Regions from separate parts of the Aquisalimonas asiatica genome, predicted to be linked through region 2. Evidence: predicted binding sites of a transcription regulator. Region 2 holds the regulator's gene; the other holds the start of a gene.
What was found. The regulator FNR, encoded in region 2, switches genes on or off when oxygen is low (the NO sensors DNR and NnrR bind a similar motif). The targets are predictions, from matches to a motif close to TTGATNTANATCAA.
Positions count from the first base shown of each region.

Region 1: the regulator FNR is predicted to act here: its motif matches at 1,570-1,583, upstream of BMZ02_RS14515 (RrF2 family transcriptional regulator).

Region 1 covers NZ_FOEG01000007.1:151,600-155,971, forward strand. The annotation lists gene BMZ02_RS14505 (histone deacetylase family protein) at 1-515, shown strand, start outside; gene BMZ02_RS14510 (malate dehydrogenase) at 556-1,479, opposite strand; gene BMZ02_RS14515 (RrF2 family transcriptional regulator) at 1,651-2,127, shown strand; gene BMZ02_RS14520 (ferric reductase-like transmembrane domain-containing protein) at 2,090-2,734, opposite strand; gene msrP (protein-methionine-sulfoxide reductase catalytic subunit MsrP) at 2,731-3,678, opposite strand; gene BMZ02_RS14530 (cytochrome-c peroxidase) at 3,954-4,372, shown strand, end outside.
Region 2 covers NZ_FOEG01000001.1:166,595-170,966, reverse strand. The annotation lists gene BMZ02_RS00865 (carboxymuconolactone decarboxylase family protein) at 1-19, opposite strand, end outside; gene mobB (molybdopterin-guanine dinucleotide biosynthesis protein B) at 138-695, shown strand; gene BMZ02_RS00855 (Crp/Fnr family transcriptional regulator) at 692-1,372, shown strand; gene fnr (fumarate/nitrate reduction transcriptional regulator Fnr) at 1,521-2,297, shown strand; gene ubiU (ubiquinone anaerobic biosynthesis protein UbiU) at 2,367-3,365, shown strand; gene BMZ02_RS00840 (U32 family peptidase) at 3,377-4,273, shown strand; gene ubiT (ubiquinone anaerobic biosynthesis accessory factor UbiT) at 4,265-4,372, opposite strand, start outside.

The sequences.
Region 1 (4,372 bases), on a different contig from region 2:
ACAACGCGGCCATTGCGGCGGAAGCCCTGCGCGAGCGCTTCCCGCGCATCGCCATCCTCGACCCGGACATGCACCACGGTCAGGGCATCCAGGAGCTGTATTACGACCGGGATGACACGCTCTACATCTCCATCCACGGGGACAGCACCAACTTCTACCCCGTGGTCAGCGGCCACGAGGACGAGCGCGGCAAAGGGGCCGGCTACGGTTACACCATCAACCTGCCCATCCCCCACGGCTCGCCGGAGCAGGTCTTCTTCGATCATCTGCATACCGCCATGGACAGCATCCGGGTCTATGAACCGGATGTGCTGATCGTCACACTCGGGTTCGACATCTACGAGCACGACCCGCAGGCCAAGGTGGCGGTCACCCACGAGGGCTTCAATCGCCTCGCGCGCACGGTCGGCGGTGTGGACGTGCCCGTGCTGGTGGTGCAGGAGGGGGGGTATCACCTGGAGAGCCTGACCGAGAACACGCGGCAGTTCTTCTCCGGCCTGCAGGCCGTGCGCTGAACCCGGTCACGCCCCGCGGATTGCCCGGTCCGCGGGGTGTTCACATGGACTGACTTCCCTGCAGCGCCATGCGCATGGCATCGCGGACGCTGGTGGCTGCATCCCGGAACGCCTGTCGCTCCTTGTCGTTCATTTCCGGCTGCAGCAGCTTCTCCACACCGCCGGCACCCACCACCGCCGGCACGCTCAGGGCCACGTCCCGCTCCCCGAGGTAGCCGTTCAGACGCTGGCTGACGGGAAACGTCTGCCGGGTGTCGAAGGCGATGGCCTCGATCAGCAGCGAGCCCGCCATGGCGACAGCGTGGCTGGTGTACCCCTTGTTCTTCAGGATGGTGATGCCGGCGTTGACCACGTCCCGGAACATGGCCTGACGTTGCGGGGTATCGGCCAGGTGTTCGCCCCCCGCCTGGGCCGAAGTCATCACCGGGAACTGCGCCGGTCCGTGCTCGCCCATCACGTAAGCACGCACGTCCGACGGGTTGACGCCGATCTCCCGGGAGAGCATGGCCCGGAATCGGGCTGAGTCCACCAGCGTGCCGCAGCCCAGAACCCGTTCGGCCGGAAAGCCGGTGTGCTCCACGGCGTAGTACGTCAGCACATCCACGGGGTTGGAGAGAATCACCAGTCGGGCGTTCGGCGCCACAGCGGCGAATGCCGGCAGCAGATCCCGGCTGAGGGCGACGTTCTGCGGCCCCAGCATGCGCCGGTCGGTCGCCCCCTCGGGCAGCGGGCGGGAGGCGCACAGGGCGATCACGTCGGCGTTGGCAAAGGCGTCCACGCCACCCGCCCGGATTGTCATGCGCCGCTGGGTGAACGCCAGCGCGTGCTCAAGGTCCAGCGCTTCGCCCACGGCCACTTCCGGTTTGCGGTTGTAGAGCACCAGCTCTTCGGCGAGGCCGCGCGTGACCAGCGTGTAGGCCAGGGACGAACCGACGCGGCCGGTGCCGATGATGCCGATCTTCATGAGGGCTCCAGGCAGCAGGTCAGGGCGCCATGATAGCCCGCCACAGCACGTGGGCGAAGGTGGCCGGTTCTGGGGGCGCTTCGATCATTATTGATATAAATCAATTAGCTCATCGAGGTGGTGTGTAGTCTATCGAAATAGATAGTCTGCAAGCATTGAACGAGGCAAATCATGCGTCTGACGCGACACACGGATCACGCATTCCGCGCCCTGATCTACATGGGCCTGCTGGACCGCGGGGAGCTCGTGACCATCGGCCGGATCGCCGAGGACTACGCCATCTCCCGTAATCATTTGATGAAGGTCATGCAGAAACTGGTGCAGAACGGTTTCGTTGCATCCACGCGCGGCAAGCATGGTGGGGTCTGCCTGGGAGTAAGCCCCGGTGACATCCGCCTTGGCGATGTTGCGCGGGTCACGGAGGGGCAGGATCAGGTCAACGCGTGCCTGGATTCCAACGGCGACCGGGAGTGCCCGCTGCAACCGGACTGTCCGCTCCATCACGCGATGGGTGAAGCCATGGACGCCTTCTACGCCGTGCTTGACCGCTACACGCTGGCCGACATGCTTGCCGACCCGGAGCGGCTCGGGGCGTTGCTGGGGTTTGAGTCTACGACTGCGAGCGGCGCAGGAGCATCCGGGCGCTGAACCCCGTGCGCAGGCACAGGATGGCTGCGAACGCGCCGACGTACAGCCAGGGGACGATGTAGTCCGCACGGGTGACCAGCCACAGGTGGGTGATGCCGCCAGCCGCGGCCAGGTAGCCGAGACGGTGCAGCCAGTGCCACAGGCTGGAGCCCCAGTGGCGGCTCAGTTCCCGGCCCGAGGTCAGCGACAGGGGGATGAGCAGCAGCAGGCTCAGCAGGCCCACCTGCAGATAGCGCAGGGCCGCCAGCTCGTCCAGGATCAGCGCCAGGTCCGCGCCCATGAACAGCGCATACCAGGCCGCACCGTGAAGCAGCAGGTACATGAACGCGGCGACGCCGAGTAGCGGGTGCAGTGTCAGCAGCCCTGGGCTGCGCAGCACGTGGGCGACGGTGCCGAGAGCCAGCGTCAGAATCAGCAGGGCAAGCCCCCAGCGCCCGAGGGTGTGAACCACCGCCTCCGCCGGATCAAAGCCCAGGCCACCGGTGTGCCACTGCCACGCCAGCCAGAACAGCGGCAGCGCACAGCAGACCGCGGCTCCGGTCTTCAGGGCCAGCGCCGGCCCCCGCCCGGCCGTGCGCGGGCGGTGCTCGCGTCCTCGGCGGGTCACAGGTGCTCGCTCAGGTCGATACCGTCGTACAGGTCGGCCACGTAATCGCCGTAACCGTTGAACTTCTCGGTGCGTCGGCGGCCGGATTCGCCGATCCGGCGCTCGGTGGCCTGGTGCCAGCGGGGATGCCGGACCTCGGGGTTCACCACGGCGTAGAACCCGTACTCATTGGGGCGCTCCGCCTCCCACGTGGTGGTGGGCCGCTCTTCCTGGAGGTGAATGCGTACGATGGACTTGATGCTCTTGTAACCGTACTTCCACGGCACCACGAGCCGCAGCGGGGCGCCGTTCTGGTTGGGCAGCACATCCCCGTACAACCCCACGGCGAGGATGGTCAGCGGATGCATGGCTTCGTCGATGCGCAGGGCCTCGCGGTAGGGCCAGTCGAGAATGTCCCGCCGTTGACCGGGCATCTGCTCGGGGTCGTGGAGCGTTTCGAAGACCACGTATTTCGCCCTGGAGGTGGGTTCGTGGCGCTTGAGCAGTGCGCCCAGTTCAAAGCCCACCCAGGGGATGACCATGGACCACGCCTCCACACAGCGCAGCCGGTAGATCCGTTCTTCGAAGGCATGGGGCGCGAGCACATCCTCCAGGTCGAATGTCCCGGCCTTCTCCACCTCACCGTCGATGGTCACGGTCCAGGGGTCGGTCTTGAGCCTGTGCGCGTGTTCTGCCGGATCGTCCTTCGACGTGCCGAACTCGAAGAAGTTGTTGTAGCTGGTGATGGCGTCTTTGGGCGTCAGGTCACCGTCGGTGGCGAACGGTGTGCTCTCCGCGTCGCCGAGACGCCCGGTCCATGCCTGTGCCCCCAGTGGCCAGAGGCCGGGTACGGCGGCCAGCGTCAGCGATCCGGCCGAGCGGCGCAGGAACTCGCGGCGGCGCTCGAACAGCCTCTGTGGCGTAATCTCGGAGGGTTTGGGTTGCGGATAGCGGAAAACAGGCATGACGACCTCGAGTTCGGAACGCTGGCCTCATTACACCGGAAACGACCGTCATTATTAATCAGTATTTTGAGTGAATCATTCATCTGCAAAGCGGTAGTTGAATTACGTTTTTACACCGCGCCGCCGGGCGGTTAATTTTGAGTCCAAGCAAATGTGAGCCGTGCCGACGTGTCGGTCATACGGTCAAACGGAGGGCAACTGCCATGCGTAGAGTGAAAGCCTCAGGAGTGCTGCGACGCGGGATCATCGCCGTTGCGGGCGTATCGTTACTCGGTATGGCCGGGCAGAGTCTTGCCGATGATGACGGCTATGCGGAGTACCGGGATCGATTCGAGCCATTGCCGGCTCTCCCGCCAATTCCGTCGGACAATTCCCTGACGAAAGAGAAGATTGAACTCGGCAAAATGCTCTTCTTCGAGCCGCGTATTTCCTCGAGTGGTGTCATCAGCTGCGCGACCTGCCACAACCCCGCGCTCGGCTGGGCCGACCGGATCCCCCAGGCAGTAGGTCACCAGGGGCAGGTCGGCAAGCGCAACACGCCGACGGTGCTCAACTCCGGGTTCCTGGACTCGCAGTTCTGGGACGGCCGTGAGGATGATCTCGAGGGCCAGGCACTCGGCCCCATCGAGGATGCCATTGAAATGGCCATGGACCTGGACGAGGCGATCGAGCAGCTGGAGTCCTTCGAGGCCTA
Region 2 (4,372 bases):
AGGGGAGTTCGTTTGCCATGATTCCAGTCCTCGTCAGTCGCGTCCGCAGGGAACGGTATAATGCCCCCTTGTCCGGCGGCCACGTCAAATCCCGTACAGTGTGAGGCAACCAGGGCACCATGACCAGCACCGCAACCATGCCGCGCTACCCCTACCAGTCACTCTGGCCGCAGACCTGCCGCCGGCCCATTGTCGGCTTCGCCGCCTGGAGTGGCACCGGAAAAACCACGCTTCTCGAGGCCGTCATCCCGCGTCTCCGCGAGGCCGGGCTGCGGCTGGCGCTGGTCAAGCACGCCCACCACGCCTTCGACGTGGACCACCCGGGCAAGGACAGCTACCAGCTCCGCAAGGCCGGGGCCGACCAGGTGCTCGTCACCTCCGGTCAACGCTGGGCACTGATGCGGGAGCGGCAGCAGGAACGGGACCCGGTGCTTGCGGAGGAGATCGCGCGCCTGGACCAGGACAGCGTCGACCTGCTGCTGGTGGAAGGATTCCGCAACGAGCGTTTCCCCAAGATCGAGCTGCTGCGCGAGACGGGACGGGACCGGCCGCCGCTGTTCCATGATGACGATGCCATCATCGCCGTGGCCACGGCCGACGACCAGCCGCTGGAGACCACGCTGCCAAGACTGTCCATGAACGACCCGGACGGCGTGGCGCGCTTCATCCTGCAGGAGATCGCGGGGGCACGATGACGGACCACGGCATTCGCCAGGCACTGGGCAGCACTCCCCTCTTCCGGCACCTCCCCGGCGAGGTGCTTGACGGCCTGGCAAAACGCGTCCGCCGGGTGCGTCACGACAGCGGTGACATTCTCTTCCACCAGGGCGACCCGGCACACCACTTCTTCCTGCTGGAGCAGGGTCTGATCAAGCTCGCGCGCAACAGCGCCGAGGGGCTGGAGAAGGTCGTGCACCTGGTACGCCCCGGCGAGACATTCGCCGAAGCGGTGATGTTCATGGACGCCCGCAACTATCCGGTCACCGCCCAGATTCTTGAGCCGGCCGAGGTCCTGAGCATCCCCAGCGACGACTACCGCACGCTGCTCCGGAACGACAGCGATGCCTGCATGGCCCTGCTGGCCGATCTGAGCATGCGACTGCACAGCCGGCTCGAGGATATCGACCAGCTGACGCTGCAACAGTCCCGCCCCCGGGTCGCCCGCTATCTGCTGACCCAGGCCAGCGCCAGCCTGCAACCCGGCGACCCCGTTCAACTCCCCGCCCCGAAGCACGTCATCGCATCACGCCTGTCCATGAGCCCGGAGACGCTCTCACGCATTCTCCACGAGCTGAACGCCCGCGGGGTGCTCGAGGTGCGACACCGGGAAGTGGTCGTACATGACCCGGACGGCCTTCGCGCGTTATCGTGACCACAGCGTGAAACAAGGCACCTCGTAGACCGAATCGTATGTGGAACCATGCAGAACGGTTACACTGGTGTTTACGACGCGAGATCAGACCCCCTATTCTTCGACCGGGACAAGAACAGGACACTGCAAGGATGTGGGAGGAGTCCTGATGGCTGAACAAACCATGAACCGCCCCAACATTCGCCAGATCCGGGAAGCGTGCCGCACCTGCAGCCTGAGTGACCTGTGCCTGCCCGTGGCGCTGGAAACCGAGGACGTGGACGCCCTCGACGGCATCGTCGAGCGCCGCAAGCCTCTCGCCCGGGGTGACGTCCTCTACCGCTCGGGCCGGCCGTTCGGCGCCATCTACGCGGTGCGCACCGGCGCCCTCAAGAGCATGACCATCTCCGAGGACGGCGAAGAGCAGATCACCGCCTTTCACCTGCCCGGCGAGCTGCTGGGGCTGGACGCCATCAGCTTCGGCGAACACCCCTCCACGGCTTCGGCGCTGGAGACCACCAGCATCTGCGAGATCCCGTTCGAGGAGCTTGAGACCCTCTCCGCGGACATCCCCGGCCTCAACCGGCAGTTGCTGCGGATCATGAGCAAGGAGATCTTCAACGAGCAGGAGATGCTTCACGCCCTGGCACGACGTACCGCCGAACAGCGCCTGGCGATCCTGCTCACCAGCCTGTCGGACCGTTTCGCCCGGCGCGGGCTGTCGTCCATCCGCTTCCGCCTGCCCATGTCCCGCCACGAACTGAGCAACTACCTCGGGCTGGCCCCGGAGACCACCAGCAGGCTGTTTCGGCGTTTCGTGGACAACGGCTGGATTACCGCCGATGGCCGCGAGATCTCGCTGATCGACTTCGACGCCCTCAAGGCGGTCACCGGCGGCGGCGCCAGCGCCATGGAGAAGAATGCCGGGCTGACCAAGCACTCTTGATCCGGATCAAGGCGGTTCGTCCCACCAGGATGGCAAGCTCCCCGGGGTCACCTCGGACGGGAGCGCACTATGGAACTGGTCTGCCCGGCAGGGAACACAACCGCCCTGCGCACCGCCATCGACAACGGTGCCGACACCATCTACACGGGGCTGAGTGACGCCACCAACGCGCGCCACTTTCCGGGGCTCAATTTCTCACCGGACCAGCTTGCCCAGGGCATCAGCGAGGCGCACAAACGCGGCGTACGGGTGCTGCTGGCGGTGAACACCTACGCGCAGCCGGGTGGCTGGGAGCGCTGGCGTTCGGCGGTGGATCAGGCGGCCGCCCTGGGGGTCGACGGCATCATCCTGGCCGATATCGGCCTGCTGGATTACGCCGCGCGAACCCACCCCAACCTGCCACGGCACCTGTCGGTGCAGGGGTCGGCGACCAGCGTCGAGGCACTGCGTTTCTATCACGAGTGCTTCGGCATCCGCCGCGCCGTCCTGCCACGGGTGCTCTCCCTCGCCCAGGTCCAGCAGATCGCCGCCGATGCCCCGGTGGAGCTTGAGGTCTTCGGCTTCGGTTCCCTGTGCATCATGGCCGAGGGGCGCTGCCTGCTCTCCTCCTACGCCACCGGGGAGTCGCCCAACACCGCCGGTGCCTGCTCCCCCGCCGGCCACGTGCGCTGGGACGAAACCGCGGACGGCACACTGAGCTCGCGCCTCAACGGTGTGCTCATCGACCGCTTCAAAGCCGGCGAGAAAGCGGGATACCCCACCCTGTGCAAGGGGCGCTTCACCGTGGCGGACCGCACCGACCACACCCTGGAGCCCCCCACCAGTTTGAACACCCTGGACCTGCTTCCGGCGCTCCACCGTGCCGGGATCACCGCCATCAAGCTGGAGGGGCGGCAGCGCAGCCCGGGCTACATCCGGCAGGTGGTGGCCGTCTGGCGCCAGGCCATCGACCGCTGCCTGGCCGCCCCCGACGCCTACACGCCGGAGCCCGGGGAGCAGGCGCGGCTGTCCGCGCTCTCCGAGGGGAGCCAGACCACACTTGGCGCCTACAGCCGCTCCTGGCAATGAGGAAGCCCACCATGACCGGCACCACGAAACCGCGTATCGCGATCGGCCCCTGCCAGTACTTCTGGCCACGGGCACACACCCTGGCGTTCTACGAGCGTATCGGCGCGAGCGCCGCGGACTGCGTCTATCTCGGCGAGACGGTCTGTGCCAAGCGCCGGGAGCTGCGCCCCGAGGACTGGATCGCCCTGGGACGGGAGCTGGCTGCCGCCGGCAAGGAGGTGGTGCTGTCCACCCTCACCCTCATCGAGGCCCGCTCGGAGATGGGCATGGTGCGCCGCATGTGTCGGAACGGCGAGTTCCTGGTGGAAGCCAACGACATGGCGGCGGTTCAGGTTCTCCGGGAGCAGGGGCTGCCGTTCACGGGCGGGCCCTTTCTGAACATCTACAACAGCCAGGCGCTGCTCACGCTGCGCGACCTCGGCATGACGCGCTGGGTGATGCCACTGGAACTGGATGGCACAACGCTGCGCGCCCTGCTGGACGCCGCCGGGCCGCGGCGCCCGGAGACCGAGGTGTTCGCTCACGGACGCCTGCCCCTGGCCTGGTCCGCCCGCTGCTTCACCGCACGCCACCACGATCTGCCCAAGGATCAATGCGGCCTGCGCTGTATCGACGACCCGGACGGCCGCGCCGTGAACACCCGGGAGGGGGAACGGTTCCTGACCATCAACGGCATTCAGACCCAGTCCGGCCGCATCCACAATCTGCTGCCGGCCTGGCAGAGCCTGGCCGCGGCCGGGGCGGACCTGCTGCGACTCAGCCCGCACATCAGTGAGACGCCGGACCTGGTCGATGCACTGGCTCGGGCCATGGCCGGTGAGGACGCCACGGCGCTTGCCCGGGACGGCGACGACTGCGGCGGATACTGGTACGGCGCCGCCGGCATGGAGCCCATTCCCCTATCCTGACGCCCCGGCGACGTCCCCGGGCACGTGATCGGCCGCCCGCTGCAGGAGCGCGGTCACCGGCGTCGGCAGTTCGGCGGGATCCACGCTGTCGAGCACATT